DNA from 4 places in the Cellulosimicrobium funkei genome. Region 3 is predicted to be linked to each of the others. Evidence: predicted binding sites of a transcription regulator. Region 3 holds the regulator's gene; each other region holds the start of a gene.
What was found. Region 3 encodes Rex, which represses fermentation and respiration genes when NADH is low (regulators of the CRP and FNR family bind a similar motif). Its sites were predicted from a motif close to CTTGTGAANNNNTTCACAAG; they were not measured.

Region 1 (7,806 bases), on a different contig from region 3:
CGGCAACGTCGAGGAGGGCCGCGAGTCCCACTCGCACGGCACGTTCGTCAACGGCTTCCACGAGACGTGGCCCATCCGGCACGCGGAGGAGGCGTACGGCTTCGCGCGCGTCGGGCAGACGATCGTCAACGTGCCGGACGCCAAGGTCATCCGCCTCTACGTGGACGACGAGCCCCTCCTGCTGCCCGTCGCGGACCTCATCGACTACGAGCGCTCGCTCGACCTCCAGGACGGCGTCCTGCGGCGCGAGCTGCTGTGGCGCACGCCGTCGGGCAAGCGCGTGCAGATCCGCTCGCAGCGCATGGTGTCGTTCGTCGAGCGCCACCTCGCCGTCATGACGTTCGAGGTCACGCTCCTCGACGCGGCCGCGCCCGTCGCGATCTCGTCCCAGATCCTCAACCGCCAGGACGGCCAGGACGAGTACCACGTGCGGTCCGCGTCGCTGGGGGAGGGCTTCGACCCGCGCAAGACGAACCAGTTCACCGGCCGGGTGCTGCAGCCGCAGACGCAGTTCGGCGACGACGAGCGCCTCGTGCTGTCCTACCGCTGCACCAACTCCGGCATGACGCTCGCCGTCGCGGCCGACGACCTGCTCGAGACCGAGAACGAGTGGGACGTGCGCACGCTCGCCGAGGACGACCTCGCGAAGCACGTGTTCCGCGTGCACGCCGAGCCCGGGCGGCCGATCCGGCTCACCAAGCTCGTCGCGTACCACACGTCGCGCGGCGTGCCGTCGCGCGAGCTCGTCGACCGCTGCCGGCGCACGCTCGACCGGGCGCGCGAGACCGGCGTCGAGGCCCAGCTCGCGCTCCAGCGCGAGTGGCTCGACGACTTCTGGGCCCGCTCCGACGTCGAGATCCCCGGCCAGCCGGGCGTCCAGCAGGCCGTGCGCTGGAACCTGTTCCAGCTCGCGCAGGCCACGGCGCGCGCCGAGGGCAACGGCGTCCCCGCGAAGGGCCTCACCGGCTCCGGGTACAGCGGGCACTACTTCTGGGACACCGAGATCTACGTCCTGCCGTTCCTCACGTACACGAGCCCGCGGTACGCGCGCAACGCGCTGCGCTTCCGCTACCAGATGCTCGACGCCGCCCGGCGCCGCGCCGCGGAGCTGTCGCAGAAGGGCGCGCTCTTCCCCTGGCGCACGATCAACGGCGAGGAGGCGTCCGCCTACTACGCGGCCGGGACGGCGCAGTACCACATCGACGCCGACGTGAGCTACGCGCTCGTGCAGTACGTGCGTGCGACGGGCGACGAGGACTTCCTGCGCCGCGAGGCCGCGGACATCCTCGTCGAGACGGCGCGCATGTGGGAGGACCTCGGCTTCTGGCGCGCCAACGGCGACGACAACTTCCACATCCACGGCGTCACCGGGCCGGACGAGTACACGACCGTCGTCAACGACAACCTCTTCACGAACGTCATGGCGCGCTTCAACCTGCGCGCCGCGGCGTACGTCGTCGAGCGCATGAAGGCCGACCACCCCGAGGACTACGCGCGTCTCGTGGACCGGCTCTCGCTCGGCGCGTACGAGGCCGCGGAGTGGGTCCGCGCGGCCGACCACATGTCGATCCCGTACGCCGAGAGCATCGGCATCCACCCGCAGGACTCGCACTTCCTCGAGCGCGAGATCTGGGACCTCGCGCACACGCCCGAGGACAAGCGGCCCCTCCTGCTGCACTACCACCCGCTCGTCATCTACCGCTACCAGGTGCTCAAGCAGGCCGACGTCGTGCTCGCGCTGTTCCTCCAGGGGCAGCACTTCAGCGCCGAGGAGAAGCTCGCCGACTTCGAGTACTACGACCCGTTGACGACGGGCGACTCGACGCTCTCGGGCGTCGTGCAGTCCATCGTCGCGGCCGAGGTGGGGTACCACGAGCTCGCGCTCGAGTACTTCGTGTCGTCGATCTTCGTCGACCTCGCGAACCTGCACGCCAACGCGTCCGACGGCGTGCACGTCGCGTCCGCGGGCGGCACGTGGTCCGCGCTCGCGTACGGGTTCGGCGGCATGCGCGACTCGGAGGGCGACCTCACGTTCGACCCGCGCCTGCCCCAGGAGTGGGAGTCGCTCACGTTCCGCGTGCAGTGGCGCGGCTCGCGGCTGCGCGTCACCGTGCTGCCCGACGCGATCGAGCTCGACGCCGAGACCGGCGACGGCGCGCAGGTCGTCGTGCGGGGCGAGCAGGTGAAGGTCGTCCCGGGCGAGGTCGCGCGCGTCGCGCTCGACGGCCAGGGCCCGGTCAGGCCGGGCCGCCCGAGCCTGCGCGCCCTCTCCGGCAACCGCCGCGAGGACGGCACCCTCATCACCGCGACGGTGCCGCACTCCTGAGGCCGGCCCGCACCTCGCCGACCAGGTGGTCCTGGCGCGTCCGGTCTCGCGGACGCGCCAGGACCGCCTGCTCGGCCCGGCGGGAGCGCCCGGTCAGCCGAGGCGCTCGGCGAGGAAGCGGTAGTGCACCGCGGCCATGTGCGCGGCCTGGGCGTTGTTCGCGGCGCCGCCGTGGCCGCCCTCGATGTTCTCGTAGTACGTGACGTCCTTGCCCTCGCCGAGCATCTTCGCGGCGAGCTTGCGCGCGTGGCCCGGGTGGACGCGGTCGTCCTTCGTCGACGTCGTGAACAGCACGGGCGGGTACTCGCGCTCGGCGTCGAACAGGTGGTACGGCGAGAACGTGCGGATGAACTCCCACTGCTCGGGGTCGTCCGGGTCGCCGTACTCCGCGGCCCACGACGCCCCGGCGAGCAGCTTCGTGTAGCGGCGCATGTCGAGCAGCGGCACGCCGACGATGACGGCGCCGAACAGCTCGGGGTACTGCGTGAGCATGTTGCCGGCGAGCAGGCCGCCGTTGGAGCGGCCCTCCATCCCGAGGTGCTCGGGCGTGGTGATCCCGCGGACCACGAGGTCGCGCGCGACGGCGGCGAAGTCCTCGTAGGCGCGGTGCCGGTTCGCCTTGAGCGCGGCCTGGTGCCAGGCGGGCCCGTACTCGCCGCCGCCACGGATGTTCGCGACGACGTAGACGCCGCCCTGCGACAGCCACGCGCGGCCGAGCGCGCCGGAGTACGCGGGCGTGAGCGAGATCTCGAAGCCGCCGTACCCGTACAGGAGCGTGGGCGCGGTGCCGGTGCCGATGCCGGTTCCGGTACCGCCGTCGCCCGCCCCCGCGACGAGGTCCGCGCGGCCCACGACGAAGTACGGCACGCGCGTGCCGTCGTCGGACGTGGCGAAGTGCTGCGCGACCGTCATGCCGTCGGCGTCGAAGAAGGCGGGGTTGGACTTGACGACCTCGGGCGCGCCCGCGTCGCCCGGGTGCTCGCCGAGCGACAGCAGCGAGAGGGTCGTCGGCGTGAGGTAGTCGGTCGTGACGAGCCAGAGGTCGTCGGTGTCGACGGGGTCGACGGCCCCGACGGCGACCGTGCCCAGCGCGGGCAGGCCCGGGATCTCCGAGCGCACCCACGGCGCGTCCGCGGCCTCCTGCCCGACGGCGCCACCGGCGTCCGGCGGCGTCAGCACGTGCAGCCGGTTCTTCACGTCGTCGAGCACGTTGACGACGAGGTGGTGGCGCGTCCACGTGGCGCCGGCGAGGGAGGTCGTCGCCGTCGGCTCGAAGAGCACGGTGAAGCCGCGGTCGCCCGCGAGGAAGTCGTCGAACCGGGCCGCGAGGAGCGACCCGGCGCGGTACGTCGCGCCGCCGACGGTCCAGTCGTCGCGCAGCTCGACGAGCAGCCACTCGCGCCGCACGCCGACCTCGGCGGAGTCGGGGACGTCGATCTTCGTCAGGCGCTGCTCGGGCGTGCCGGTGCGCTCGGCGAGGTAGAGCTCGTCGGAGTAGAACGCCTTGGAGCGGTGCACGAAGTCGCGCTCGAACCCGGGCGCGTGCGAGCGCCAGGCCGAGATGTACATGTCGTCGTCGGTGCCCTCGTAGACGGTCACCGCGGCGTCGAGCGGGGTGCCGCGCGTCCAGCGCTTGACCACGCGCGGGTACCCGGACGGCGTGAGCGTGCCCTGGCCGAAGTCGGTGAAGACGTAGACGGTGTCGGCGTCGATCCAGCCGAGCGAGCCCTTGGCCTCGGCGCGGTGGAAGCCGCCGTCCTCCGGCGCGACGAACCGCTTCTCCACGAGGTCGAACTCGCGCGTGACGTCGGCGTCGGAGCCGCCGGGGGAGAGCTCGACGAGCGCGTGCCGCCACGGCTCGCCCGCGGCGAGCTGCTCCGGCGTCGGGCGCAGGACGCTCGCGCCGTGCCAGACCCACGACTCGCCCTCGGCCGCGGCGAGCGCGTCGAGGTCGAGGACGGTCTCCCACTCCGGGTCGTCGGTGCGGTAGGACTCGAGCGTCGTGCGCCGCCAGACGCCGCGCTCGTGCTGCGCGTCGCGCCAGAAGTTGTAGTACCGGTCGCCGATCTTCGAGACCTCGGGGATCTTCGCGTCGGAGTCGAGCACCTCGCGGATCGCGCGCTCGGTCGCGGCGAACTCGTCGGCGGTCTCGAGCGTGTCGGCGACCTCGGCGTTGCGGGCGCGGACCCAGGCCAGCGCCTCGTCGCCCTCGACCTCCTCGAGCCAGAGGTACGGGTCGTGGGGGGTGCCGTCGGGTCGGTCGGTCGCGGCGCGGCTCTCGGTCGCGGGCGAGGGGCTCGTCGTCTGCTCGGCGGTCATGGTCACCCACCCTACGGCGCGCGGCCCGTGGTGCGGAGGTCACGAGGAGGCGGGGACCTTCGGCCCGCATCGGGGCTCGACCCTTGTGGGCACGAGCGCCTTGTGAAAACCTTCACAAGTAGAGAGACCGCCGAAGGAGCCGGGGCATCCCGGCCCCGGCACACCCGCGGCCGACGCCCGGCGAGGTCGGGCACCGGAGGGGACGCATGAGCGCGAAGAGCGCCAGCACGAAGGTCGAGAACCGCACCGAGGACACCCGCACGACGCACGAGATCGACGTCCTCGTCGAGCGGGCCCGCAAGGCGCTCGACCAGTACATGAGCCTCACGCAGGAGGACGTCGACCGGATCGTCCTCAAGGCGTCCGTCGCCGGCCTGCACCAGCACGGCCACCTCGCGCAGATGGCCGTCGCCGAGACCGGGCGCGGCGTCTTCGAGGACAAGGCGACCAAGAACATCTTCGCGTGCGAGCACGTGCCCAACTCGATGGCGAACCTGAAGACGGTCGGCATCATCGGGCGCGACGAGCTCACGGGCGTCGTCGAGATCGCCGAGCCCGTCGGCGTCGTGTGCGCCGTGACGCCGGTGACGAACCCGACGTCGACCACGATCTTCAAGTCGCTCATCGCGCTCAAGACGCGCAACCCCGTGGTGTTCGCGTTCCACCCGAGCGCGCAGCGCTCGTCGGTCGAGGCGGCCCGCATCGTGCGCGACGCCGCGGTCGCGGCCGGCGCGCCCGACGACTGCATCCAGTGGGTCGAGCACCCGTCGATCGAGGCGACCAGCACGCTCATGCACCACCCCGGCGTCGCGCTCATCCTCGCCACGGGCGGCAACGGCATGGTCCGCGCGGCCTACTCGGCCGGCAAGCCGGCGCTCGGCGTCGGGGCCGGCAACGTCCCCGCCTACGTCGAGAAGAGCGCCGACCTCGGCCGCGCGATCAACGACGTCGTCATGTCGAAGGCGTTCGACAACGGCATGGTGTGCGCCTCGGAGCAGGCGCTGATCCTCGACGACGTGATCTACGACGACGCGATGCGCGAGCTCGCCCGCCTGCACGCCTACCGGGTGACGCCCGCCGAGAAGGCGATGCTCGAGCGCCTCATCTTCGGGGTCGAGGCGAACGGCACGAACTGCGCCGGGGCGAAGCTCAACCCGAAGGTCGTGGGCAAGTCGCCCGTGTGGATCGCGCGCGAGGCGGGGTTCGAGGTCCCCGACGACACGTCGATCATCCTTGCCGAGATCGACGACGTCGGCCCCGACGAGCCGCTGAGCCGCGAGAAGCTCACGCCCGTCCTCGCCGTGCTGCGCGCGCGTGACACCGAGCACGGCGTCCGCATGGCCGAGCGCATGGTCGAGCTCGACGGCCTGGGCCACTCGGCCGCCATCCACACGTCCGACGAGGCGCTCGTCGAGCGTTACGGGTCGCGCGTGAAGGCCGTGCGCGTGCTGTGGAACAGCCCGACGTCGCTCGGCGGCATCGGCGACATCTACAACGCGCTGCTCCCGTCGCTCACGCTCGGCTGCGGCAGCTACGGCGCGAACTCGGTGTCGAACAACGTGTCGGCGGTCAACCTCATCAACGTCAAGCGGATCGGGCGGCGCAACAACAACATGCAGTGGTTCAAGGTGCCCGCCAAGACGTACTTCGAGCCGAACTCGATCCAGTACCTCGCGCAGATGCGCGACGTGCACCGCGTCACGATCGTCACCGACAAGGTCATGAGCCGCATCGGCGTCGTCGACCGCGTGCTCGACGTCCTCGCCCGCCGCGAGGAGAAGGTCGCGATCCAGATCATCGACGCGGTCGAGCCGGAGCCGAGCGTCGGCACGGTGAACCGCGGCGCGGAGTCGATGCGCGACTTCGAGCCCGACACGATCATCGCGATCGGCGGCGGGTCGCCGATGGACGCTGCCAAGGTCATGTGGCTGCGCTACGAGCACCCGGAGATCGAGTTCTCCGACATGCGCGAGAAGTTCTTCGACGTGCGCAAGCGCGCGTACAAGTTCCCCGAGCTCGGGGGCAGGGCGAAGCTCGTGTGCATCCCGACGTCGTCGGGCACCGGCGCGGAGGTGACGCCGTTCGCGGTCATCACCGACCCGGAGACGGGCTTCAAGTACCCGCTCGCCGACTACGCGCTCACCCCGACCGTCGCCATCGTCGACCCCGTGCTCACGGACACCATGCCGGCGAAGCTCGCGGCCGACTCGGGCTTCGACGCCCTCACGCACGCGACCGAGGCGTTCGTCTCCGTCTACGCGAACGACTTCACCGACGGGTTGTGCCTGCAGGCGATCAAGATGGTCTTCGAGCACATCGAGGACTCGGTCACGCAGGGCGCGGCGGCCCCGAAGGCCCGCGAGAAGATGCACAACGCGGCGACCATCGCGGGCATGGCGTTCGGCTCGGCGATGCTCGGCATCGTGCACGCCATGGCGCACACCGTGGGCTCGACCTTCCACCTCGTGCACGGGCGCACCAACGCGGTGCTCCTGCCGCACGTGATCCGCTACAACGGCCAGGTGCCCACGAAGCTCACGAGCTGGCCCAAGTACGAGCGCTACGTGGCCCCGGAGCGGTTCCAGGAGATCGCGAAGCACCTCGGGCTGCCGGCCTCCACCCCGGAGGAGGGCGTCGAGTCGTACGCGAGGGCGGTCGAGGAGCTGCGCGCCAAGGTGGGCATCGAGGCGACGTTCGCCGCGCAGGGCGTCGACGAGCGGGCGTTCATGAGCCGCCTGGACGACCTCGCGCTCCGGTCGTTCGAGGACCAGTGCGCCCCGGCGAACCCGCGGATGCCGGTCCTGGAGGACATGCGCGACATCCTCGTCGCGGCCTACCGCGGCAGCAGCCGCGAGGTCGTGCGGGCAGAGCGTCTCGCGGCCCACGAGGGCGCGAGCACCGAGGACGGGCAGGCGGCGACCCCGCCTGCCGGGAGCGTGGCGGCCGGCTGACCCTTCCCGGCCCCACGAAACCCGGAGCCCGACGGCGCGAGTCCCCTTCCGCCGTCGGGCTCCGTCGTGTGACGAGAGGGCCCGCGATGTGCTATCTATGAGTAGCACGCGTCGCGCGGGCGCCCCTCGCGGAGCGGGGGAGGGGGTCGTTCGAGAACGGGGTGATACCGATAAGTCTGTAGACCGAGGAGTAGCGCTGGGTGACGGTTG
Region 2 (7,806 bases), on a different contig from region 3:
GGGCTCATGTCCAGCACCGATGCCGCACGTCCGGGGGCCGCGTTCGGTCCCGAGGTCTACGCCGTGCGTCGCGAGCGCGCCGCCGCGCACGCGCGCGAGGCCGGTCTCACGGGGCTGCTCGTCTCGCCCGGCCCCGACCTCGCGTACTTCACCGGGTACGCGCCACCGGAGACGGAGCGGCTGACGCTGCTCACGATCCCCGCCGAGGGGACCGGGACGACCGGCGGCGCGTCCGTCGTCGTGCCGCTGCTGGAGCGGGGCGACCTGGCCTCCGCCCCCGGGGCGGACGGCCTGGACGTCGTGACGTGGCGCGACGGCGACGACGAGCACGACGCCGCGACGCGACTCCTCGCCGCGGACGGCACCTACGCCGTCTCGGACGCCACGTGGGCGCTGCACGTGCTCGGGCTCCAGCGCGCGCTTCCCGGCGTCCGCCTCACCGCGTTCTCCGACGCCGTCCCGACGCTGCGGGCCGTCAAGGACGCCGCGGAGGTGGAGCGCCTCGCCGCGGCGGGTGCGGCCGCCGACGCCGCGTTCGCGGACGTCCTGGGCGTCGCGTTCGCGGGCCGGCGCGAGCGGGACGTCGCGGCCGACCTCGACCGGTTCCTGCGCGAGCACGGGCACGAGCAGGTCGACTTCACGCTCGTGTGCTCCGGCCCGAACGGCGCCGACCCGCACCACGACGCGGGCGACCGCGTCATCGAGCCCGGCGACCTCGTCGTGCTCGACTTCGGCGGGCTGCGCGACGGGTACGGGTCGGACACCTCGCGGACGGTGCTCGTCGCGGGCGGAACGGACGACGCCCTCGCGGACCAGCAGCGCGAGGTCTACGACGTCGTCCGGCGCGCGCAGCAGGCCGGGGTCGACGCGGTGCGCCCGGGCGCGACGTGCCAGGACGTCGACCGCGCCGCGCGCGCCGTCATCGTCGACGCGGGCTACGGCGAGCAGTTCGTGCACCGCACCGGCCACGGCATCGGCACGACGACGCACGAGCCGCCGTACATGGTGGAGGGCGAGGACCGCCCGATCGAGGCCGGCATGTGCTTCTCCGTCGAGCCGGGCGTGTACCTGCCCGGCCGCTTCGGCGTCCGGATCGAGGACATCGTCGTCGCGTTCCCGCCGGACGTGCCCGACGGCGCACGCCGCCTCAACACCTCGACCCACGACCTGCAGACGGTGCGCTAGCCGTCGGCACGGCGGGCGCGGGACCTCGAGCCGGCGCTCCGCCTCAGCCGCTCTGGGCCCCTCCGGCGCCGGTGGCGCGCACACGGTCGTTGCGGATGCCGACCCAGCTGAGCACGCCGCCGAGGACGAGCAGGCCCGCCGTGACGAGGAGCGAGCGGTGGAAGCCGTCGAGGTCGAGCACGCCGCCGACGATCACCCCCGCGAACGCGATGACGACGAGCCCCGCGACGCGCGACACCGCGTTGTTCACCGCGGAGCCGATGCCGGCGTCGGCCGCCGGGATCGAGCCGAGGATCGCCGACGTCAGCGGCGCGACCGTCATCGCGAGGCCCAGGCCGAAGAGCACGAGGCCCGGCAGGACCTGGGTGACGTACACGGCGTCGTCGGTCGTCGTGAGCAGGAGCAGGTAGCCGGCCCCACCGACGATCGGGCCGAGCGTCATGAAAAGGCGCGGGCCGTAGCGGCCCGCGAGCGCCCCGAACCGCGTCGACAGGGCGAGGAGCACGAGCGTGACGGGGAGCTGGGCGAGCCCGGCGGCGGTCGCGCTGTACCCGCCGACCTGCTGGAGGAAGAGCGTGACGACGAACCCGCCGAAGTACAGCGCGCCGTAGATCGCCGCGGTCGCGAGGTTGCCCCACGCGAAGTTGCGCACCCGGAACAGGCGCGGCGGCAGCATCGGGTCCGGGGCGCGGCGCTCCCACCCCACGAACGCGGCGAGGCACACGACCCCCACGGCGAACGGTCCCCACACCACGGGGCTCGCCCACCCGAAGCGGCCCTGCTCGATGAGCGCGAACACCGTCCCCGCGAGCCCGACGGCGGCGAGCGTCGCCCCGAGCGTGTCGATGCGCCGTCGTCCGCCCGGGCCCGCCGCGGCGTCCGGCTCCTCCGCCGCGGACCGGGGGACGCCGCGCAGCAGCCACAGCGTGACGGCGACGGGGAGCACGTTGATCCAGAAGACCCAGCGCCACGAGATCGCGTCGATGAGGACGCCGCCGAGCAGCGGCCCGACGAGCGACGCGGTGCTGGTCCACGCGGTCCAGGAGCCGATCGCGCGGGCCTGCCGCTCGCCGTCGAACGTGGAGATGATCATGGCGAGCGAGCTGGGCACGAGCAGGGCGCCCGCGACGCCCTGGAGGCCGCGCGCGACGACGAGGACGAGGCCGTCGGGCGCGAGCGCGCACGCGACCGACGTCACGGCGAACCCGACGAGCCCGATCGCCATGATGCGGCGGCGCCCGTGGACGTCCGACAGCGACCCCGCCAGGAGGATGAGCGCGCCGAGCGTGATCATGTAGGCGTCGACGACCCACTGCTGCAGCGCGAGACCCGTGACGGGCCCGGTGGTGAGCTCGGCGGAGATCGCGGGCAGCGCGACGTTGACCACCGAGCCGTCCAGGAACGACACGAACGACGCGAGGACCGCGACCACCAGCACCCGCTGCTGCACCCTCACGCCCTCACGCTACGACGGTCGCGGCGATCAGGCGTTGGGAGCGACGTCCGTCCCCGCCCCGCGGCGGCGCGGAACGACGCGCGACGACGCCGTCCGCCCGGCGGGTCCGGGCACCTCCTCGACCTCGAGGCCGGCATCGGCGATCATCGCGAGGTCCGCGGCGGCGTCCTGCCCCTCCGCCGTGAGGTAGTCGCCGAGGAAGAGCGAGCTGGCCACGTGCAGGGCGAGCGGCTGGAGTGCTCGCAGATGGAGCTCCCGCCCGGCGCCCAGGCGCAGCTCGGCCCGGGGCAGCGCGAACCGCGCGGCGGCGAGGATCCGCAGGCACCGTTGCGGCGTGAGCTCGTGCCGGCCCGCGAGCGGGGTCCCCTCGAAGGGCACGAGGAAGTTGACCGGGACGGAGTCCGGTTCGAGCGCCCGCAGCTCCAGGAGCACGTCGACGAGCTGCTCGGGGGTCTCCCCCGCCCCCGCGATGAGCCCCGAGCAGGCCGACAGCCCGGCGCCCTGGACGCGCTGGACGGTCGCGACGCGGTCCGTGTGGCCGTGGGTCGTGCAGATCTCGGGGTAGGCGTCCTCCGACGCGTTGAGGTTGTGGTTGTAGGCGTAGGCACCTGCGTCGCGCAGGCGCTCGGCCTGGCCGTCGGACAGCAGCCCGAGGCACGCGCAGACCTCGACGCCGGGGTGCTCCTCGACGATCCGGGCCACGACCCCGCAGACGCGGGTCACGTCGCGCTCCGTGGGGCCGCGCCCGCTCGCCACGAGGCACACGCGCGACGCCCCGGCGTCGATCCCCGCGCGCGCCGCTCCGAGCGCCTCGGGCGCACGGAGCCACGTGTACCGCAGGATCTCCGCCGCGGACCCGAGGCGCTGGGAGCAGTAGGTGCAGTCCTCGGGGCACAGCCCGGACGTGAGGTTGACGAGGTAGGCGAGCTTCACGCGCCGGCCGAACCACCGGCGTCGGACCCGGGCCGCCGCGGCGACGACGTCCAGAAGGTCGTCGTCGTCGGTCGCGAGGACGGCGAGGAGGCTGTCCGCGGAGGGCGCCTCCTCGCGCGTCGTGGCGGAGACGAGGTCGTCGAGCAGCGCGGCGAGGTCGTGGTCCATGGGTCGATCGTGGCGACGCGCGCCGCGCGCGCCCGTGCACGGTCTCTCCAGCGTCGCGTTCCGCCGACCGGGGAGCCCGACGACGCGTTGGTGACGGTCCACAAGACCGGTGGGGCGAGACCGTCGCTCTCCCCCAGGCGCAGGTCGCACCCCGTCGGTCCCGAGACTCGTCCGCGACATACCTAGCGGTAGGTATGGTCGCCCGTTAGGCTCGGACCATGCCGTCCGACACGCGACCCGAGCCACGCGCGGAGGCGCCCGGCTCGAACCGGGACCGCCTCGTCGCCGCCGCGCAGGAGCTGTTCTGGGCGCAGGGCGTCGGCGCGACGAGCCCGCGCCAGGTCCTCGCCGCGAGCGGCGTCGGGCAGGGCAGCCTCTACCACCACTTCCCCACGAAGCACGACCTCGCCGCCGCGGCCGTGCACGCCACGACGACCGCGGGCCTCGACGCCGCGCGCCGCGACCTGGGCGCGCAGGGCTCCGCCGTCGAGCGCCTCGTCCGCTATCTCGAACGCCCGCGGCCCGCGCTGGCCGGCTGCAAGGTCGGGCGCCTCGTGAGCGACCAGGCCGTCATGGACGACGCCGCGCTCGCCGCTGAGGTGCGCGCCTACTTCCGCGGGCTCGTCGACCTGGCCGCCGCCGTCCTCGTCGAGGGCGGGCTGCCCGACGACGCGGCGCGCGACCGCGCGCACGCCGCCGTCGCCGTCGTGCAGGGCGGGTACGTCCTCGCGCGCGCCCTCGACGACCCGGACGCGATGTCCGCCGCCGCGCGGGGCTTCGTCGCCCTGCTCGACCCGCTCCCGACCACCTCGGAGGACGCATGACCGACGCCGACCGCCCGACCCTGCGCGAGCGCCTGCGCGCCCTGCCCGTCTTCGGCCCCGACCTCCCCGGTCTCGACGTCGACGCCGCACCCGACGACCCGGGCACGCTCTTCGTCCGCTGGCTCGACGACGCGATCGACGCCGGGCTGCCCGCACCGCACGCCGCCACCCTCTCGACCGCCGACGCCAGCGGCCGCGTGGACGCCCGGACCCTCATCCTCAAGGACGTCGACGGCGACGGGTGGGTCTTCGCGACACGCGCCGACTCCCCCAAGGGCGTCGCGCTCGCGCAGAACCCGAACGCCGCCCTGACGTTCTTCTGGCGCGAGCACGGTCGGCAAGTCCGCGTGCGCGGGCCCGTCGTGCCGCTGGACGCCGAGACGTCCGCCGCCGACTTCCTGGACCGGTCCGACTTCTCCCGCGCGACCGCCCTCGCCGGGTCGCAGAGCGCCCCGCTCGCGTCCCGCGCCGCCTACCGCGAGGCATGGGACGCCGCCCTCGACCGCGTGCGGGCGGAGCCCGGGCTCGTCCTCGACGCCTGGACCGCGTACGCGCTCGAGCCGACGAGCGTGGAGTTCTGGGCGTCGTCGGGCGCGGGCCAGACCCGCCTGCGGTACACCGCGGCGTCCGGCGCGCCGACCACCTGGACGAAGGAGCTGCTGTGGCCCTGACCGACGCCCCCGCCCTCACCCCGCCCGACGTCGAGGAGGTCCGGCGCGACGCGCGCGCCGCCCTCGACGCGGTGACCGACGCGGCGCGCGGGCTCGACGCCGCCGGGCTCGACGCGCCGTCGGCCCTGCCCGGGTGGTCGCGCAGCCACGTGCTCGCGCACGTCACCGCCATCGGCGAGGCCATGGCACGGCAGGCCGAGCGCGCCGCGCGCGGCGAGCTCGTCGAGGTGTACGACGGCGGCGCGGCCGGGCGCGAGGACGGCATCCGGACGGGCGCGCTGCGCTCCGTCGCGCAGCACGTCGCGGCACTCGATGCGCTGGCCGACCGCCTCGACGCCGCGTGGCCCGCCGCCGGGTCCCCCGGGTGGTCCGCGCCGGTGACGTACCGCGACGGCACGGTTGCGGACGCGCTCGTGGCCTGGTGGCGCGAGGTGCGGATCCACGCGGTCGACCTCGACGCGGGCGTCGGTCTCGACTCCTGGCCTCCCGCGCTCGGGCTGCACCTCCTCGACTTCCTCGGGGTCCGGCTCGCGGACGACGTCGTGGTCGCGCTCGACGGGGAACCCGGAGACCTCGTCGTGGGCGCCGGCGGCTTCCACGTCGGACCGGGCGCTCTCCGCATCGGACCGGGCGCCCTTCGCGTCGGACCGGGCGGCCTCCGCGTGGATGCCGGACCTGAGCCCGCGTCCGAAGCCGAGCCCACCTCCGGGGCCGCGGCCTCGCCTGCGCCCGCGTCCGCGCCCGGCCGGGGCGCCGTCGTCGTCCACGGCCGCCTCACCGACGTCGCCGCCTGGCTCGCGGGCCGCACCCCCGGCGCCGAGCCCACCGCCCGCCTCGCGGGCGAGCCCGTGAGCCTCCCCGAGATCGGCCCCTGGCCGTCCCCGTACTCCCCGCCGCAGGAGAACCCCACCCCCGCGAGGTAGAGCCCCGGTCGGCCGAGGTAGAGCCCTGGTCCGCCAGGTAGAGGCGTGGTCGGCTGGCGCACGCGGACCACGGCTCTACCTCGCGAGACCACGGCTCTACCTCGCGGGAAGACGGCTCGGACCCGGCCGGATCGCGCGGTACGCGACGTCCGACCTGCCCGGCTCGGGACCGAGGTCCCGCGAAAGTGTGACGCACGCCCGTGACGCACCGCACAGTTAGTGCACTCTTTCACAAGCGTAGGATCGACATGTGTCGAGTCGAGCGAGCAACCCCGCAAGCAGCGCAGACCAGATCGACGTAGCCCTCATCGGCGGTGGCATCATGAGCGCCACGCTCGGGGCACTCCTGAAGGTCTTGGAGCCCACCTGGAAGGTGCGCATCTACGAGCGCCTGGACGCCGTGGCGCAGGAGTCGTCGAACCCGTGGAACAACGCCGGGACGGGTCACGCCGCCCTGTGCGAGCTGAACTACACGCCGGAGAAGCCGGACGGCTCGATCGACATCACCAAGGCGGTGAAGATCAACGAGCAGTTCGAGGTGTCGCGCGAGTTCTGGCACCACCTGCTCACGACGGGCGCGCTGCCGCAGCCCGCGAGCTTCATCTCCCGCACCCCCCACATGACCTTCGTGCGCGGCGCGGAGAACGTCGACTACCTGCGTCGCCGCTTCGAGACGCTGCGCCGCCACCCGCTGTTCAGCGAGCTCGAGTTCACGGACGACCCGGCGGTCATCGCCGAATGGGCCCCGCTCCTGGTCGCCGAGCGCGACGGCGACGAGCCGGTCGCGGCGACGCGCGCGACGAGCGGGACGGACGTCGACTTCGGCGCCCTCACCGAGCAGCTCGTCGACTACCTCGTCTCGGAGGGCACGCAGCTCTACCTCGAGCACGAGGTGAAGAACCTCAGGAAGACGAAGGACGGCCGCTGGCGCCTGACGGTCAAGGACCGCTCGTGGAACGCCCCGAAGCGCCGCTCGACCGTCGAGGCCCGGTTCGTGTTCGTCGGCGCCGGCGGCGGCGCGCTGCCGCTGCTGCAGGCGGCCGGCATCCCCGAGGCGAAGGGCTACGGCGGCTTCCCGATCAGCGGCGAGTTCCTCCGCACGGACGACCCGGAGCTCGTCGCCCAGCACCAGGCGAAGGTCTACGGCAAGGCCGACGTCGGCTCGCCGCCCATGTCGGTCCCGCACCTGGACACGCGCGTCGTCGACGGCAAGACGTACCTGATGTTCGGCCCCTACGCCGGGTTCAGCCCCAAGTACCTCAAGAAGGGCAAGTACCTCGGGCTGTTCACGTCGCTGCGCCTGCACAACCTCGGCTCGATGGTCGGCGCGGGCCTGAAGAACCTCGACCTCACCCAGTACCTGGTGGGCCAGCTCCTCGCGAGCCCGGAGACCAAGTTCACCGCGCTCCAGGGCTTCATGCCCACCGCGCACCCCAAGCACTGGGAGACCATCACCGCGGGCCAGCGCGTCCAGGTGATCAAGAAGGACAAGGACGGCAAGGGCGTCCTCGAGTTCGGCACCGAGGTCATCGCGGCGTCCGACGGCTCGATCGCCGGCCTGCTCGGCGCCTCGCCGGGTGCCTCGACGGCCGTCCCCGCGATGATCGACCTGCTCGAGCGCTGCTTCCCCGCCCGCTTCACCAAGT
Region 3 (7,806 bases):
AGGGGACGGCGGTCAACGTCGCGCTCCCGCGCCGCACCGACGGCGCCCGCTGGCTGCGCGCGGTCGACGCCGTCGTGCCGCCCGTGCTGCGCGCGTTCCGCCCCGAGGTGCTCGTCACCCAGCACGGGTGCGACGCGCACGGCGAGGACCCGTTGTCCGACCTCGACGTGTCCGTCGACGCGCAGCGCACGGCCACGACCTGGATGCACGGGCTCGCGCACGAGCTGACCGACGGGCGGTGGCTCGCGCTCGGCGGGGGCGGGTACGCGATCGCGCGCGTCGTGCCGCTCGTGTGGTCGGCCGTCGTGGGGGAGGTCGTGCACCGGCCCGTCACCGCGGGCGTGCCCCTGCCCGCGGAGTGGCGCGAGCGCGTCGCGGAGGTCGCCGGGTTCGACGCACCGCTCGCGTTCGGGCCCGAGGTCGAGGTCCGGCGGTGGAGCAGCGGGTACGACCCGGACGACGACGTCGACCGCGCCGTCGCGGCCACGCGCCGGGCCGTCTTCCCGCTGCTGGGCCTCGACGCGCACTTCGACTGAGACGTCCCGCGACCGGTCGCGTACCGGGGCACGGGCGCGAGCGGGTAGGCTAGGGGGCGGATTTCTCTCGTGTTGGTCGGCTTGCGGCGCCCTCGTGGTCGCCGGGGCCCCGATCAACCGTGGACCACCCGCGGCCGGTCGACCGGTCGCCGACCGACACGCCGCTCGAGCATTGCGAGGACCGTATGGGCTCCGTCATCAAGAAGCGCCGCAAGCGCATGGCCAAGAAGAAGCACCGCAAGCTGCTTCGCAAGACGCGTCACCAGCGTCGCAACAAGAAGTGACGTCGCGCGCGTCCTGACGCGCCGACCCGTCGTCGAGCCCGGCCCCTCCCGAGGGACCGGGCTCGACGCGTCTCCGGGCGCGGCCCGGGCGGGGTCAGAGGCGGGCGATGCGCCGGTCGACGGCGCGGCGCACCGAGCGCAGGACGAGCGCGGCGGCCCAGGCGGCGCCGGCCCAGCTCGCGGTGCGGACGCTGCTGCGCGCGACGCGGCGCCTGCGCCCGCGGAACTCGCGGATGGGCCAGCCGACGTCCTGCGCGTGGCGGCGCAGCCGGGCGTCGGGGTTGATGGGGCACGGGTGCCCCACGGCCTCCATCATCGTGACGTCGTTGAGCGAGTCGCCGTACGCGTACGACGCCTCGAGGTCGATGTCCTCGCGCTCGGCGAGCGCCCGCACCCCGGCGGCCTTCGCGCGGCCGTGCATCATGTCGCCGACGAGCCGCCCCGTGTAGAAGCCGTCCTCGTGCTCGGCGACGGTGCCGAGCGCGCCCGTCGTCCCGAGCCGGCGCGCGATGAGCTCGCCGATCTCGACGGGGGTCGCGGAGACGAGCCACACCTGGTGCCCGGCCGCCAGGTGCTCGTCGAGTAGGCGACGCGTGCCGGGGTAGATGCGCAGCGACAGGACGGTGTCGTAGACCTCCTCGCCGATCGCGGTGACCTCGGCGACGGAGCGCCCGGCGATGAGCGCGAGCGCGCGCGACCGGATGCGGTCGATCTGCTGCTTGTTCTCGCCGAACACGAGGTAACGGGCCTGGTGCACGGCGAAGCGCACGATGTCGAGCGTCGAGAAGAACTCGCGCTGGTACAGGGCGCGCGCGAGGTGGAACGACGAGGCGCCGCGGATGATCGTGTTGTCGACGTCGAAGAACGCGGCGGTGCGGTGCGGCGGCCCGGGGGCGCGCGCGGGCGCCTCCTCGGGGAGCGTCGGCCGGGAGGTCGGGTCGGGGCCCGGGCCGGGAGACGTCGCCATGCCTCCACTCTAGGCGGTCGGGCCGCCGGGGCCTCGTACCCTGGGAGGCGTGAGCACCTCCGACGCCCCCGCCCCCGTCCTGCTGTTCGGTCGCGCGGGCTGTCACCTGTGCGACGACGCGCGGACGGTCGTCGAGGACGTGTGCGCCGAGGCGGGCGTCGCGTGGGCGGAGGTCGACCTGGACGCGCCGGGCACCGACCCGGCGCTGCGCGAGCAGTACGGCGAGTACGTGCCGGTCGTCACGGTCGGCGGGGTGCAGCAGGGGTTCTGGCGCGTGGACGCGCGCCGGCTGGCGCGTGCGGTGGCCCGGATTTCGGCGCCGCGCGCGGACCTGGGATGATTCCTCCCGTGGAGCGTGACCGTCGACGAGGACGGTCCCTGGACGACGGAGTGACGGTGGCTGAGCAGGTAGTCGGTGAGGTGACGGCGCCGGGGATCCCGAGCGCGACGGTGGCGCGGCTCCCGTCCTACCTGCGCGCGCTGCGGGACCTCGTGGCGCGGGGCGTCGGGACGACGTCGTCGGTCGAGCTCGCGGAGCTGTCCGGCGTGGGCCCGGCGCAGCTGCGCAAGGACCTGTCGTTCCTCGGGTCGTTCGGCACGCGCGGCGTGGGCTACGACGTCGACTCGCTGGCGCAGTACATCACCGAGGCCCTGGGCCTCGTCGACGAGCACCGCATCGCGATCGTCGGGATCGGCAACCTGGGGCACGCGCTCGCGAACTACTCGGGCTACGAGCAGCGCGGCTTCCACGTGGCGGCGCTCCTCGACGCGTCGCCGGACGTCGTCGGGACGCGGGCCGCGGGCCTCGTCGTCGAGCACGTCGACGCGCTCGAGGAGGTCGTGGAGCGCGAGAAGGTGTCGATCGTCGTCCTCGCGACGCCTGCGGCGCACGCCCAGGCGGTCGCGGACCGCGTGGTCGCGGCGGGGGTGCGCGAGATCCTCAACTTCGCGCCGCGCGCGCTCCAGGTCCCGGCGGACGTCGACGTGCGCGGCGTCGACGTGGGCAGCGAGCTGCAGATCCTCGCGTTCCACTCGCAGGCCCGCGCCCTCGCGGCGTCGCAGGAGCGCTGAGCGGCCCCGGCGCCTGGGCCCGGGGGACGACGAAGGGCCGCGTGCCGGTGCACGCGGCCCCTCGGGGCGGCACCCCTGCCGGAGGGCGCCGGTCTCGCCCGGGACGTGCCCGGGACGACGGTCAGGCCTGCTTGATGGCCGAGACGTCGAGCGCGATCTTGATCTTGTCGCCGACGAGCACGCCGCCGGTCTCGAGCGCGGCGTTCCAGGTGAGGCCGAACTCCTTGCGCGAGATCTCGGTGGTCGCCTCGAAGCCGGCGCGCGGGTTGCCGAACGGGTCGGTCGCGGTGCCCGCGAACTCCGTCTCGAGCTCGACCGGCTTGGTGACGCCGTTGATCGTCAGGTCGCCGGCCACGACGTAGTCGTCGCCGTCGCTCGTGATGCGCGTCGACGTGAACGTCCACGTCGGCTTGTTCTCCGCGTCCCAGAAGTCGGCGCTGCGCAGGTGGTTGTCGCGGTTCTCGTCGCCCGTGCTCACGGACGCGGCGTCGAGCTGGGCGGTCACGGACGTCGACTCGAGGTCGTCGCCGACGGTGATCGTGCCGTCGGTGATCGCGAGGGTGCCGCGGACCTTCGAGATCCCGGCGTGGCGGACGGTGAACGACGCCTGCGAGTGCGACGCGTCGAGGGCGTAGGTACCGGCGGTGAGGCCGGCGGGCAGCGACGAGGCCATGGGTGCTCCTGCGGGTGGTCGGGGTCCTGGCGGACCAAGTGGTTGAACGTTCAACTTCGGAACGAGCGTATCAACAGCACCCCTCGGTCCGTCTATTCCCGTGGGGTGGAACAATGTTCCGACCCCCCACGCCCCCAGCCCCTCCCGCACCGCCGAGGACCCATGACCCGCAACGACGTCGACACCCCGACGGCGAGCACCGTCCGCACCCCCGCCGCCCCCGCCGCCGAGCCGCGCTGGCTCGACGCGGAGCAGCAGCGCCTGTGGCGCGCGTACCTCGACGGGACCGTGCGCTTCATCGAGGCGCTCGGCCGTGACCACGAGGAACGGTCCGAGGTGTCGCTCAACGAGTACGAGCTGCTCGTGCGCCTCTCCGAGAGCCCCGACCACACGCTGCGCATGTCGGCGCTCGCGGACGGGCTCGCCCGCTCGCGCAGCCGCGTGACGCACACCGTCGCGCGCATGGAGGCGCGCGGCCTGGTCCGGCGCTCCGCGAGCTCGGGCGACCGCCGCGGCGTGAACTGCGCGATGACGAGCGAGGGCTACCGCGTGCTCGTCGCGTCGGCGCCCGCACACGTCGCGGCCGTGCGCCGGTACCTCGTCGACGTGCTCACGCCGGAGCAGTTCCGGGCGCTGGGCGAGGCGATGGCGGCCGTCGCGGAGGCGTGCAAGGCCGACCGCGACGCCTGACCGCCCGTCCCGGCCCGTCGCGCCGGCCCGCGGTGGCGTGCGCTCGCCCCGAGTGCGGGACACTGGTGGGCATGGTCTCCACCATCGTCCACCTCCTGCGCCACGGCGAGGTCCACAACCCCGACGGCGTCCTCTACGGCCGGATCCCCGGCTACCACCTCTCCGAGCGCGGCCACGAGATGGCCCGCCGGGTCGCCGCGCACCTCGCGGGCGAGCCCGGGCCCGACGGCACGTCGCGCCCCCGCGCCGACCTCACGGTCGTCGTGGCCTCGCCGCTGCAGCGCGCGCAGGAGACCGCGACGCCCGCCGCCGAGGAGTTCGGGCTCGAGCTGGGCACGGACGAGCGGCTCATCGAGGCCGCGAACCACTTCGAGGGCAAGACCTTCGGCGTCGGCGACGGCTCGCTGCGGCACCCGCAGCACTGGCCCTACCTGTGGAACCCGTTCCGCCCGTCCTGGGGCGAGCCGTACGTGGAGCAGGTCGCGCGCATGCGGGCCGCCGTCGCCGACGCGCGGGACGAGGCGGCCGGGCACGAGGCGCTGCTCGTCAGCCACCAGCTCCCCGTGTGGCTCACGCGCCTGAGCTTCGAGAACCGCCGGCTCTGGCACGACCCGCGCAAGCGCGAGTGCTCGCTCGCGTCGCTCACGTCGCTGCACTTCGAGGACGACCGCCTGGTCGGCCTGCACTACACCGAGCCGGTCGCGGACCTCCTCCCGGGCGCGGCGACCGTCTCCGGGGCGTGACGTCGGTCATGTCCAGCGCTGTCGCCACGGCCGTCGCGCCCGAACTGCACGGTTCGGGCGTGGCGGAGGTCACGTCTCTCAGGTCCCGTTCAGGAAGCGCGGGCAGGGTGCGTCCCGTGATGCCGTCGTGACCGCCGACTCGCGCGCGCGTGCCGCGCGCCCCCTCTCCGTCGAGGCGCGGGCCGCTGCCCTGCCGTCGCGTCGGCGACCCGTGCGCCGTGCGCTGACGGGCGCCGTCGTGCTCGCCGCGACCCTCGGTCTCGCGGCGTGCGCCCAGGACTCCGGCGCCTCGACCGACGTCGTGGGGCAGGGCTTCGTCTCGGGCGACGGGTCGGTCCGCACGTGGGACGCCGACGAGCGCGGCGACGTCGTCGCGCTCACGGGCACGGACTACGAGGGCGAGCAGGTCGACACGAGCGCGTGGCTCGGGGACGTCGTCGTGCTCAACACCTGGTACGCGGCGTGCGCGCCGTGCCGGGCCGAGGCGCCCGACCTCGTGGCGCTCGCCAACGAGCGCGCCGACGACGGCGTGCAGGTGCTCGGGATCAACACGACCGACGAGGCGGGCGCCGCCCAGGCGTTCCAGCGCCGGTTCGACGTCCCCTACCCGTCGATCGACGACCGGTCCGGCGAGGTCGTCGCGGCGCTCTCGGGCACCGTCCCGCTCCAGGCCGTGCCGTCCACCGTCGTGCTCGACCGCGAGGGCCGCGTCGCGGCGCGCGTCATCGGGCTCGTCGAGGGCTCGACGCTCACCGCCCTGGTCGACGACGTCCTCGCCGAGAGCTGACCGTGCCCGTCCTCACGCCCCTCGCCGCCGCGGTCCCCGCGGGCGCCGCGTCGAGCATCGGCGACACCTTCGCGACGACCGTGTGGAGCGGCTCGATGCTGCTCGCGGTGCCCGTCGCGGTCATCGCGGGCCTCGTCTCGTTCGCGTCCCCGTGCGTGCTGCCGCTGGTGCCGGGGTACGTCGGCTACGTCTCGGGCATGGCCGCCGCCACCACCGGCGACGGGGGCACGGCGTCCGGGGGCACGACGACGGCCACCCGGGTCGCGGCACCGAGCCGGGGCCGCGTGCTCGCGGGCGTCGGGCTGTTCGTCGCCGGGTTCACGCTCGTGTTCGTGGCGCTCATGTTCGCCGCGGGCGCGATCGGCGTGCACCTGGTCCGCTGGGAGGACGTCATCACGCGCGTGCTCGGCGTGGTCGTCATCCTCATGGGCTTCGCGTTCCTCGGCGCGCTGCCCTTCCTCCAGCGCGAGCGGCGCCTGCACGTGAGCCCGCAGGCCGGGCTGTGGGGGGCGCCGCTGCTCGGCATCGTGTTCGGGCTCGGGTGGACCCCGTGCCTCGGCCCGACGCTCGTCGCCGTCCAGGCGCTGTCGCTCAGCGAGGCGTCGGCGGGGCGCGGCGCGATCCTCGGCGTCGCGTACTGCCTCGGGCTGGGCGTGCCCTTCCTCCTCATCGCGCTGGGGCTGCAGAGCTCGCAGCGCATGCTCGGGTTCCTGCGCCGGCACCGTCTCGCGATCATGCGGATCGGCGGCGGGCTGCTGGTGCTCATCGGTCTGGCGCTGGTCACGGGCCTGTGGACGACGTGGACGACGTCGCTGCAGGGCTGGATCGGCGGATACGTGACGGTGGTGTGAGATGAGCCGGCGGACCGGGGAGCCCGGGAACAGCGAGCAGGCCGAGCAGGTCGAGCAGGCCGAGGAGGCCCGCACGACCGTGCGGACGGGCTACCGCCCCGAGGGCATCGACGACGCGTTCTCCGCGGGCGACGGCCCGGGGGAGCGGACGCCGTCGGGCGGGAAGGGCGGCGCGGGAGGTGACGGCGGCCCGGCGCTCCCGTCGCTCGGGTGGCGCGGTGCGCTGCGCTGGACGTGGCGCCAGCTCACGAGCATGCGGGTCGCGCTCATGCTCCTCATGCTGCTCGCGGTCGCCGCGGTGCCCGGCTCGGTCCTGCCGCAGCGCCCGCAGGACCCGGCGGCGGTGCTGCGCTACCTCCAGGAGAACCCCACGACGGGGGAGTGGCTCGACCGGCTCGGCTTCTTCGACGTCTACGCGTCGGTGTGGTTCTCGGCGATCTACATCCTGCTGTTCGTCTCGCTCGTCGGGTGCATCCTGCCGCGCACCAAGGCGCACCTGCAGGCGCTCCGCTCCCGACCGCCCCGCACGCCCCGCCGCTTCGACCGGTTCCCCGCGCAGGGCCGGGCCGTCACGGACGCGACGCCCGACGAGGTCGTCGAGGCGGCGAGCACGCACCTGCGCGGACGCCTGGCCTGGCTCCCGACCTTCCGCGTCGACACCGGCGCCGAGGACGCGACGCCCGCCCGCGGACGCGCCGCCGCGCGGCCCGCCGCGCGGACGGTCTCCGCGGAGCGCGGGTACCTGCGCGAGAGCGGGAACCTGCTGTTCCACCTGTCGCTCGTCGGGCTGCTCGTCGCGGTCGCGACCGGCCAGCTCCTGCACTACCGCGGCCAGGCGATCGTCACCGAGGGCCGCGGGTTCGCGAACGCGGTCGTCGACTACGACACGTTCGAGAACGGGGCCTGGTTCCGCCCGTCGTCGCTCGTCCCGTTCTCCATGACGCTCGACGCGTTCGAGTCGGAGTTCGCGGCCGACGCCGCCGCGTTCGCCCAGTCGCGCGACTTCACGGCGTTCGTCACGGTGCGCGACCCCGACGGCGCCCGCCACGAGGAGACCATCAAGGTCAACCACCCGCTCACCGCGGGCGGCGCGAAGATCTACCTCCAGGGCAACGGGTTCGCGCCCGAGGTCACGGTGCGCGACGCCGACGGCGAGACCGCGTTCTCGGGCCGCGTGCCGTTCCTCCCGGAGGACACGATGTAC
Region 4 (7,806 bases), on a different contig from region 3:
CTCGTAGGTGCGCCCGAGCGCGTCCCACTTGTCACGGCCCATCTGGTGGAAGGGCAGCACCTCGACGCGCGTCACCGTGCCGGGCCGGATCGCGTTGAGCGACGCCGCGTACGCGGCGACCTTCTCGACGTTGTCCGGGTCGTCGGTGAGGCCCGGGACGAGCACGAAGCGCACCCAGACCTCGGGCGCGTGGCCAGTGAGCCCGCGCTCGGCGATCCGTCGCCCGAACCGCAGGGTCGGCTCGAGGTCGCGGCTCGTGACCTTCGTGTAGGTCTCCGGGTCGCCGGACTTCACGTCGAGCAGCACGAGGTCGGTGTCGTCGAGCATCGCGTCGGTCGCGTTGGCGCCGAGGAAGCCCGACGTGTCGAGCGCGGTGTGCACGCCCATCGCCTTCGCACCGCGCAGGACGCGCGCCGCGAACGCGGGCTGCATGAGCACCTCGCCGCCGGAGAGCGTGAGCCCCCCGTGCGTCGCCCGGAACACGGGCAGGTAGCGCCGGACGCGCCCGAGGAGCTCGTCCGCCGTGACGGGCCTGCCGTCCTTCATCGCGAACGTGTCGGGGTTGTGGCAGTACAGGCACCGCAGCGGGCACCCGTTGAGGAACACGGTGAGCCGGGTCCCCGGCCCGTCCACGGCGGTGACGAGCTCCCAGGAGTGGACCGAGCCGAGCTCGCCCGCGCGCATCGCCGCGAGCTTGTCGGCCCGGTCCACGTCCGCGACCGTCAGCCCGTCCAGGCCCGCGCCGGCCCGGCGCGCGTGGCCCACGGGCGTGCCCGACGCCGCGGGCTCGGCCGCGGAGGTCGGGACGCCCGGGACCTCGAGGCGCGTGGCGTCGTCGGGCAGGGTGCCCCCGGCGACGCCGCACCCGCGCGACGGGCGGACGGCGGGGCCGGGAAGGGTGACGGTCATGGCTGGCTCCTCAGCGCTCGTCAGAGCGCGCCGTGGAAGGTGCGCGAGAGCACGTCCAGCTGCTGCTCGCGCGTCAGGCGGACGAAGTTCACCGCGTACCCGGACACGCGGATCGTCAGCTGCGGGTAGTTCTCCGGGTGGTCCATGGCGTCCAGGAGCGTCTCGCGGTTCAGCACGTTGACGTTCATGTGGTACCCCTCGGACCCGATGTAGGCGTCCAGGAGGCCGGCGAGGTTGGTGACCTGCTCCTCCTTGGTGCGCCCGAGGCCGCTCGGCACGACCGTGTTGGTCAGCGAGATGCCGTCCTGCGCCTCGTCGTACGGCAGCTTGGCCACCGACAGCGCCGAGGCGAGCATGCCGTGCGTGTCGCGCCCGTTCATCGGGTTGGCACCCGGGGCGAACGGCTCGCCGGCGCGGCGGCCGTCAGGCGTGTTGCCCGTCGCCTTCCCGTACACGACGTTCGACGTGATCGTCAGGACCGACTGCGTGGGCACCGCGTCACGGTACGTCGGGTGCGTGCGGACCTTCGCCATGAACCGCTCGACGAGGTCGACGGCGATCGCGTCGGCCCGGTCGTCGTCGTTGCCGAACGTCGGGTACTCGCCCTCGGTGACGTAGTCGACGACGAGGCCGCGCTCGTCGCGGACGACGGAGACCTTCGCGTGCTTGATCGCCGACAGCGAGTCCGCCGCGACGGACAGGCCCGCGATGCCGCACGCCATGGTCCGCAGCACGTCCTTGTCGTGCAGCGCCATCTCGATGCGCTCGTACGCGTACTTGTCGTGCGACCAGTGGATGCAGTTGAGCGCCTCGACGTACGTCGCGGCCAGCCAGTCCATCGTCGCGTCGAACTTCGCCATGACGTCGTCGAAGTCGAGCACGTCGCCCTCGACGGGCGCCGCCACGGGCGAGACCTGCTTGCCGGAGATCTCGTCGCGGCCGCCGTTGATCGCGTAGAGCAGCGTCTTGGCGAGGTTCACGCGAGCGCCGAAGAACTGCATCTGCTTGCCGACCCGCATCGGGGACACGCAGCACGCGATCGCCGCGTCGTCGCCCCAGTGCTGGCGGATGAGCTCGTCCGACTCGTACTGCACGGCCGAGGTGTCGATCGAGACCTGCGCGCAGTAGTCCTTGAAGCCCTGCGGCAGCTCCGGGCTCCAGAAGACCGTCATGTTCGGCTCGGGGGCCGGCCCGAGGTTGTAGAGCGTCTGGAGGAACCGGAACGAGTTCTTCGTGACGAGCGGGCGCCCGTCCTCGCCCATGCCGCCGATCGTCTCGGTGACCCACGTCGGGTCGCCGGAGAACAGGGCGTCGTACTCGGGTGTGCGCAGGAACCGCACGATGCGGAGCTTGATGACGAAGTCGTCGATGATCTCCTGCGCCTCGGACTCCGTGATGCGGCCGGCCTCGAGGTCGCGGTCGATGAACACGTCGAGGAACGTCGACGTGCGGCCGAGCGACATCGCGGCGCCGTTCTGCTCCTTCACCGCGGCGAGGTAGGCGAAGTAGAGCCACTGCACGGCCTCGCGGGCCGTCGTCGCCGGGCCGGAGATGTCGTAGCCGTACGAGGCCGCCATCTCCTTGAGCTCGCCCAGCGCGCGGATCTGCTCCGCGTGCTCCTCGCGCTCGCGCACGACCTTCTCGCTGAAGGGCTGCGTGTCGAGACCGAGCTTGTCGAGCTTCTTCGCGGCGATCAGGGCGTCGACGCCGTAGAGCGCGACGCGGCGGTAGTCGCCGATGATCCGGCCGCGGCCGTAGGCGTCGGGCAGGCCGGTGATGATGTGCGAGCTGCGGGCCGCGCGCACGTTCGGCGGGTAGACGTCGAACACGCCCTGGTTGTGCGTCTTGCGGTACTCGGTGAAGACCTTCCGCAGGGTCTCGTCGACCTCGTAGCCGTACGTCTCCAGCGCGCCCTCGACCATGCGCCAGCCGCCGTTCGGCATGATCGCGCGCTTGAGCGGGGCGTCGGTCTGCAGACCGACGATCACCTCGTGCGCCTTGTCGATGTAGCCCGGCGCGTGCGCCGTGATGCCGGCGGGCGTGCGGGTGTCCACGTCGTAGATCCCCATCTCCCGCTCCTCCGGGAACATGGCGGACAGCGTGCTCCAGATGCCCGTCGTGCGTTCCGTGGGGCCGGCGAGGAACGACGCGTCGCCCGTGTACGGGCGGTAGTTGCGCTGGATGAAGTCGCGCACGTCGACCGTGTCGCGCCACGGGCCGTCGGTGAAGCCCTCCCACGCAGGGACGTGCGCGGTGTCGCGCTGCGGGTCGACGGCGCCCGCCCCCGTCGCGCGGCCGCCGCTCGTCGTGCCGGTTGCCTCGGAAACGCTGGTCATCTGGACCTCCCTCGTGCCTGACGCGCGGGTCCGCGCGCCGGCCGGACCCGCCGGCCTCGCGAGGTCCCGGGTGGGGCCCTCGGCCGAGGTTCCGACGGGCTCCTTCGCCACCTCCAGGCTAGGTTCCCGGAGCCCGCCGCGGAGGCGTTCGGGACCGCCTGGGGACCTAGGTCCCGAGGCGGGCGGGACCCGGCAGGAACGGCGAGATTCCGCGGTTCCTCGCCCCCGCAACACCCCTGCCGAGGAGGTCTTGTGATGACCTTCACAAGCCCTCCGGCCCTCACCCTGGGGACCCCGCGCCGCCGTCGTGACGCACGACACGGGCGCGGGTCACACGCTCGCCGGACGTGCCGCGCGCATCCGTGTGAGACTGCCCGGGTGAAACGCACCGTAGGGGTCGAGGAAGAGTTCCTGCTCGTCGGCGACGACGGGCAGCCCGTCGCCCGCGCGGCCGAGGCCCTCGAGGCCTCCGGCACCGACGACAAGGGCGGAGGCACCGGCTCGCTGGAGTCGGAGTTCATGGAGGAGCAGCTCGAGACCGCGACGCACCCGCGCCGCGAGATCGACGAGCTCGCGACCGAGATCCGCGAGGGCCGGCGTCGCGCCCAGGAGGCCGCGGACCGCGTCGGGGCCCGGGTCGCCGCGCTCTCGACGTCTCCCCTGCCGTTCGAGGGCACGACCGTGTCGCGCCTGCGCTACCTCGAGGCGCGCGCCGCGTTCGGCCTCACCGCGCGCGAGCAGCTCACGAGCGGCTGCCACGTGCACGTCGCCGTCGCGGACGACACCGAGGGCGTCGCGGTGCTCGACCGCATCGGGCCGTGGCTCGCGACGCTCCTCGCGCTGAGCACGAACTCGCCCTTCTGGCAGGGCCAGGACAGCGGGTACGCGAGCTTCCGGTCGCAGGTCTGGTCGCGCTGGCCCACCTCGGGCCCGACGCGCGCGTTCGGCTCGCCCGAGGCGTACCGCGCGGCGGTCGACGGCCTCGTCGCGACCGGCACGATCCTCGACGAGAACATGGTCTACTTCGACGCCCGCCTGTCCTCGCGCTACCCCACGGTCGAGATCCGCGTCGCGGACGTGTGCCTCGACCCGGACACCGCGACGCTGCTCGCGGCGCTCGCCCGGGGTCTCGTCGAGACGGCGGCCCGCGAGGCCGCCGACGGCGCGCCCGCGCCCGAGCTGCGGCCCGAGATCCTGCGCACCGCGTCCTGGCGCGCCGGCCGCTCGGGCCTCGAGGAGGACCTCGTCTCGCCCCTCACCTGGCGCCCGGCCCCCGCGCACGACGTCGTGGGCCAGCTCGTCGCGCACGTGCGCGACGCGCTCGTCGACGCCGGTGACCTGGACGCGGTGACCGAGCTGCTCGGGCGCCTGTGGTCGGGGGGCAACGGTGCCGCCCGGCAGCGCGCGTGGCACGCGGCGTCCGGCGGCGACCTGCGCGCCGTCGTCGAGCAGGCGGTCGAGGTCACCCACTCCTGACCGACGCGACGGCCCGCGGCGCACCTGCGCCGCGGGCCGTCCGCGTGTCCGGGGCCGCGCACCCGGGAGCCGGGTGCGCGGCAGGGGTCGTCAGCCGCGTGCGAGCGCCGCGAGCGCGTCCAGCACGTCGCGCGCGACGTCCGCCCCGGTGAGGCGGTACGCGGACACGACCTGGTCGCGCGTGGCGTGGTCGAGGAACTGCGCCGGGAGACCGATCGGGTGCACGGGCGTGCGCACGCCCGACTCCAGCGCCCGCTGGGCCAGCAGCGCGCCGACACCGCCGTCCGCGACGCCGTCCTCCACCGTCACGACGAGGTCGTGCTCCCCGGCGAGCTTGACGAGCGCGCTCGGCATCGGGAGCACCCACGTGGGCGACGCGACCGTGACGTCGACGCCGTGCGCGGTGAGCGACTCCCCGGCGTCGAGCGCGACGCGGGCCATCGAGCCCAGGCCGACGAGCAGGACGCGGCGCGGACCACCCGGCGCCGCCGCGGCGGGGGCGGCCTCGTCGCCCGCGACCGCGGGCACGGCGAGCAGGTCCACGCCGTCGACGGACTCGACGGAGGGCAGCGCGTCCGAGAGCGCGCCCTTCGGGTACCGCACGACCGTCGGGGCGTCGTCGACGTCGACGGCCTCGCGCAGCGCGGTCCGCAGGGTCTCCTCGTCGCGCGGCGCGGCCAGGCGCAGGCCCGGCACGATGCGCAGCATCGCCATGTCCCACATGCCGTTGTGGCTCGCGCCGTCGTCGCCCGTGATGCCCGCGCGGTCGAGCACGAACGTCACGCCGGCCTTGTGCAGCGCGACGTCCATGAGCACCTGGTCGAACGCGCGGTTGAGGAACGTCGCGTACACCGCGACCACCGGGTGCAGCCCGGCGAACGCCATGCCGGCCGCGGACGTCGCGGCGTGCTGCTCCGCGATCCCGACGTCGAACGTGCGCTCGGGGAACGCCTGCGAGAACGGCTTGAGACCGACCGGCTCGAGCATCGCCGCGGTGATCGCGACGACGTCGGACCGCCGCCGCCCGATCTGGACGATCTCGTCGGCGAAGACGCTCGTCCAGCCGAAGCGCGAGGGTGCGACCGGGAGCCCGGTCTCCGGGTGGATCTTGCCCACGGCGTGGAAGCGGTCGGCGACGTCCTGCTCGGCGGGCGTGTAGCCGCGGCCCTTCTCGGTGAGCGCGTGCACGATCACGGGCGCGCCGTACGCCTTCGCACGGCGCAGCGCGTGCTCCATGGCCTCGACGTCGTGGCCGTCGACCGGCCCGACGTACTTGATGCCGAGGTCCTCGAACATGCCCTGCGGCGCGACGACGTCCTTGAGGCCCTTCTTCAGGCCGTGCAGCCACTCGTAGGCGAACCGCCCGGGCGCGCCGGACCGGTTGAGGGTGCGCTTGCCCCACTGCAGGAAGCTCTCGTAGCCGTGCGTGGTGCGCAGCGTCGACAGGTGGTGCGCGAGGCCGCCGATCGTGGGCGAGTACGAGCGCCCGTTGTCGTTGACGACGACCACGAGCCGGCGGTCCTGGCTCTCCGCGATGTTGTTGAGCGCCTCCCAGGCCATGCCGCCGGTGAGCGCGCCGTCGCCGATGACCGCGACGACGTGCCGGTCGGTGAGGCCGCGCACGACGTTCGCCTTCGCGATGCCGTCGCCCCACGAGAGCGCGGTGGACGCGTGCGAGTTCTCGACGACGTCGTGCTCGGACTCGGCGCGCGACGGGTACCCGGACAGCCCGCCCTGCTTGCGCAGCGCAGAGAAGTCCTGGCGCCCCGTGAGGAGCTTGTGCACGTAGGACTGGTGGCCCGTGTCGAACACGAAGGTGTCCGTGGGCGAGGAGAACACGCGGTGCATCGCGATGGTCAGCTCCACGACCCCGAGGTTCGGGCCGAGGTGGCCGCCCGTGCGGGAGACGGAGTCGACGAGGAACGCCCGGATCTCCGCGGCGAGCTCGCGCGCCTGCCCCGGGGTCAGCCGTTGCACGTCCTCGGGCGAGGTGATCGTGCCAAGCAGGCTCATGCAGATGCTCCGTTCCGTTCCCGTGCGACCAGCCCGACAACTCTAGGCCGTCCGGGCCGATGACCTGCGCCGCGGTGCGCCGGGCGACGGGACCTTCACGTCATTGACGCACACTCGCGCCGCGGACGCACGGACGCGACGTTCGTGGAATTCTCCTTCCGCAGTGCGGACAACGGCGGGGTGCGACCTCGTAGGATGGAGCCATGCGCTTCCTGCCCGGACAGTCCCCCGCGACCGACCTCACCTACGGCGACGTCTTCCTCGTCCCGTCGCGCTCCGAGGTCGCGTCGCGCTTCGACGTCGACCTCTCCTCCGCCGACGGCACGGGCACGACGATCCCCGTCGTCGTCGCCAACATGACGGCCGTCGCGGGGCGCCGCATGGCGGAGACCGTGTCGCGGCGCGGCGGCATCGCGATCATCCCGCAGGACGTCCCGACCGACGTCGTGGCGGACGTCGTCGCGGACGTGAAGTCCAAGGACCCCGTCATCGAGACGCCCGTCGTCGTCGGCCCGCACGACACCGTCCACACCGCCCTCACGCTCATCGGCAAGCGCGCGCACGGCGCCGCGGTCGTCGTGGACGGCGGGCGCCCGGTCGGCGTGGTCACGGAGGCCGACTGCGCCGACGTCGACCGCTTCACCCAGGTCCACCAGGTGATGACCGACCACCCCCTCGTCCTCGACGCCTCCGTGCTCGACGGCGGTCGGGCCGGGCTCGAGGCGGCCTACGAGCAGCTCCACACCGCGCGCCTCAAGGTCGCGCCCGTGACGCGCGACGGCGCGCTCGTCGGCGTCCTCACGCGCAAGGGCGCGCTGCGCTCGTCGGTCTACGCGCCCGCGCTCGACGACGCCGGGCGCCTGCGCGTCGGCGCCGCCGTCGGGATCAACGGCGACGTCGCGGCGAAGGCGAAGGAGCTCCTCGCGGCCGGGGTGGACGTGCTCGTCGTGGACACGGCGCACGGCCACCAGGCCAAGATGCTCCAGGCGCTCGACGCGGTGCGCTCGGTGGGCCCGGACGTCCCCGTCGTGGCGGGCAACGTCGTCACGGCCGACGGCGTGCGCGACCTCGT

Region 1: a site for Rex is predicted at 4,745-4,764, ahead of adhE (bifunctional acetaldehyde-CoA/alcohol dehydrogenase). Genes of this name have one in related genera too.
Region 2: a site for Rex is predicted at 6,377-6,396, ahead of mqo (malate dehydrogenase (quinone)). Genes of this name have one in related genera too.
Region 4: a site for Rex is predicted at 3,495-3,514, ahead of pflB (formate C-acetyltransferase). Genes of this name have one in related genera too.

Annotation. Positions count from the first base shown of each region.
Region 1 is NZ_FTMI01000006.1:279,153-286,958, forward strand. It holds gene BXA05_RS16060 (glycoside hydrolase family 65 protein) at 1-2,326, shown strand, start outside; gene BXA05_RS16065 (prolyl oligopeptidase family serine peptidase) at 2,420-4,645, opposite strand; gene adhE (bifunctional acetaldehyde-CoA/alcohol dehydrogenase) at 4,852-7,596, shown strand.
Region 2 is NZ_FTMI01000005.1:188,518-196,323, forward strand. It holds gene BXA05_RS14060 (aminopeptidase P family protein) at 7-1,185, shown strand; gene BXA05_RS14065 (MFS transporter) at 1,229-2,641, opposite strand; gene bioB (biotin synthase BioB) at 2,669-3,742, opposite strand; gene BXA05_RS14075 (TetR/AcrR family transcriptional regulator) at 3,961-4,566, shown strand; gene BXA05_RS14080 (pyridoxine/pyridoxamine 5'-phosphate oxidase) at 4,563-5,237, shown strand; gene BXA05_RS14085 (maleylpyruvate isomerase family mycothiol-dependent enzyme) at 5,228-6,160, shown strand; gene mqo (malate dehydrogenase (quinone)) at 6,411-7,806, shown strand, end outside.
Region 3 is NZ_FTMI01000001.1:41,761-49,566, reverse strand. It holds gene BXA05_RS00225 (acetoin utilization protein AcuC) at 1-536, shown strand, start outside; gene BXA05_RS00220 (30S ribosomal protein bS22) at 722-820, shown strand; gene BXA05_RS00215 (HAD family hydrolase) at 915-1,787, opposite strand; gene BXA05_RS00210 (glutaredoxin family protein) at 1,837-2,127, shown strand; gene BXA05_RS00205 (redox-sensing transcriptional repressor Rex) at 2,184-2,858, shown strand; gene BXA05_RS00200 (YceI family protein) at 2,980-3,531, opposite strand; gene BXA05_RS00195 (MarR family winged helix-turn-helix transcriptional regulator) at 3,694-4,221, shown strand; gene BXA05_RS00190 (histidine phosphatase family protein) at 4,293-4,964, shown strand; gene BXA05_RS00185 (TlpA family protein disulfide reductase) at 5,176-5,751, shown strand; gene BXA05_RS00180 (cytochrome c biogenesis CcdA family protein) at 5,808-6,602, shown strand; gene resB (cytochrome c biogenesis protein ResB) at 6,604-7,806, shown strand, end outside.
Region 4 is NZ_FTMI01000003.1:560,034-567,839, forward strand. It holds gene pflA (pyruvate formate-lyase-activating protein) at 1-909, opposite strand, end outside; gene pflB (formate C-acetyltransferase) at 930-3,245, opposite strand; gene BXA05_RS10745 (carboxylate-amine ligase) at 3,624-4,721, shown strand; gene dxs (1-deoxy-D-xylulose-5-phosphate synthase) at 4,812-6,734, opposite strand; gene BXA05_RS10755 (GuaB1 family IMP dehydrogenase-related protein) at 6,938-7,806, shown strand, end outside.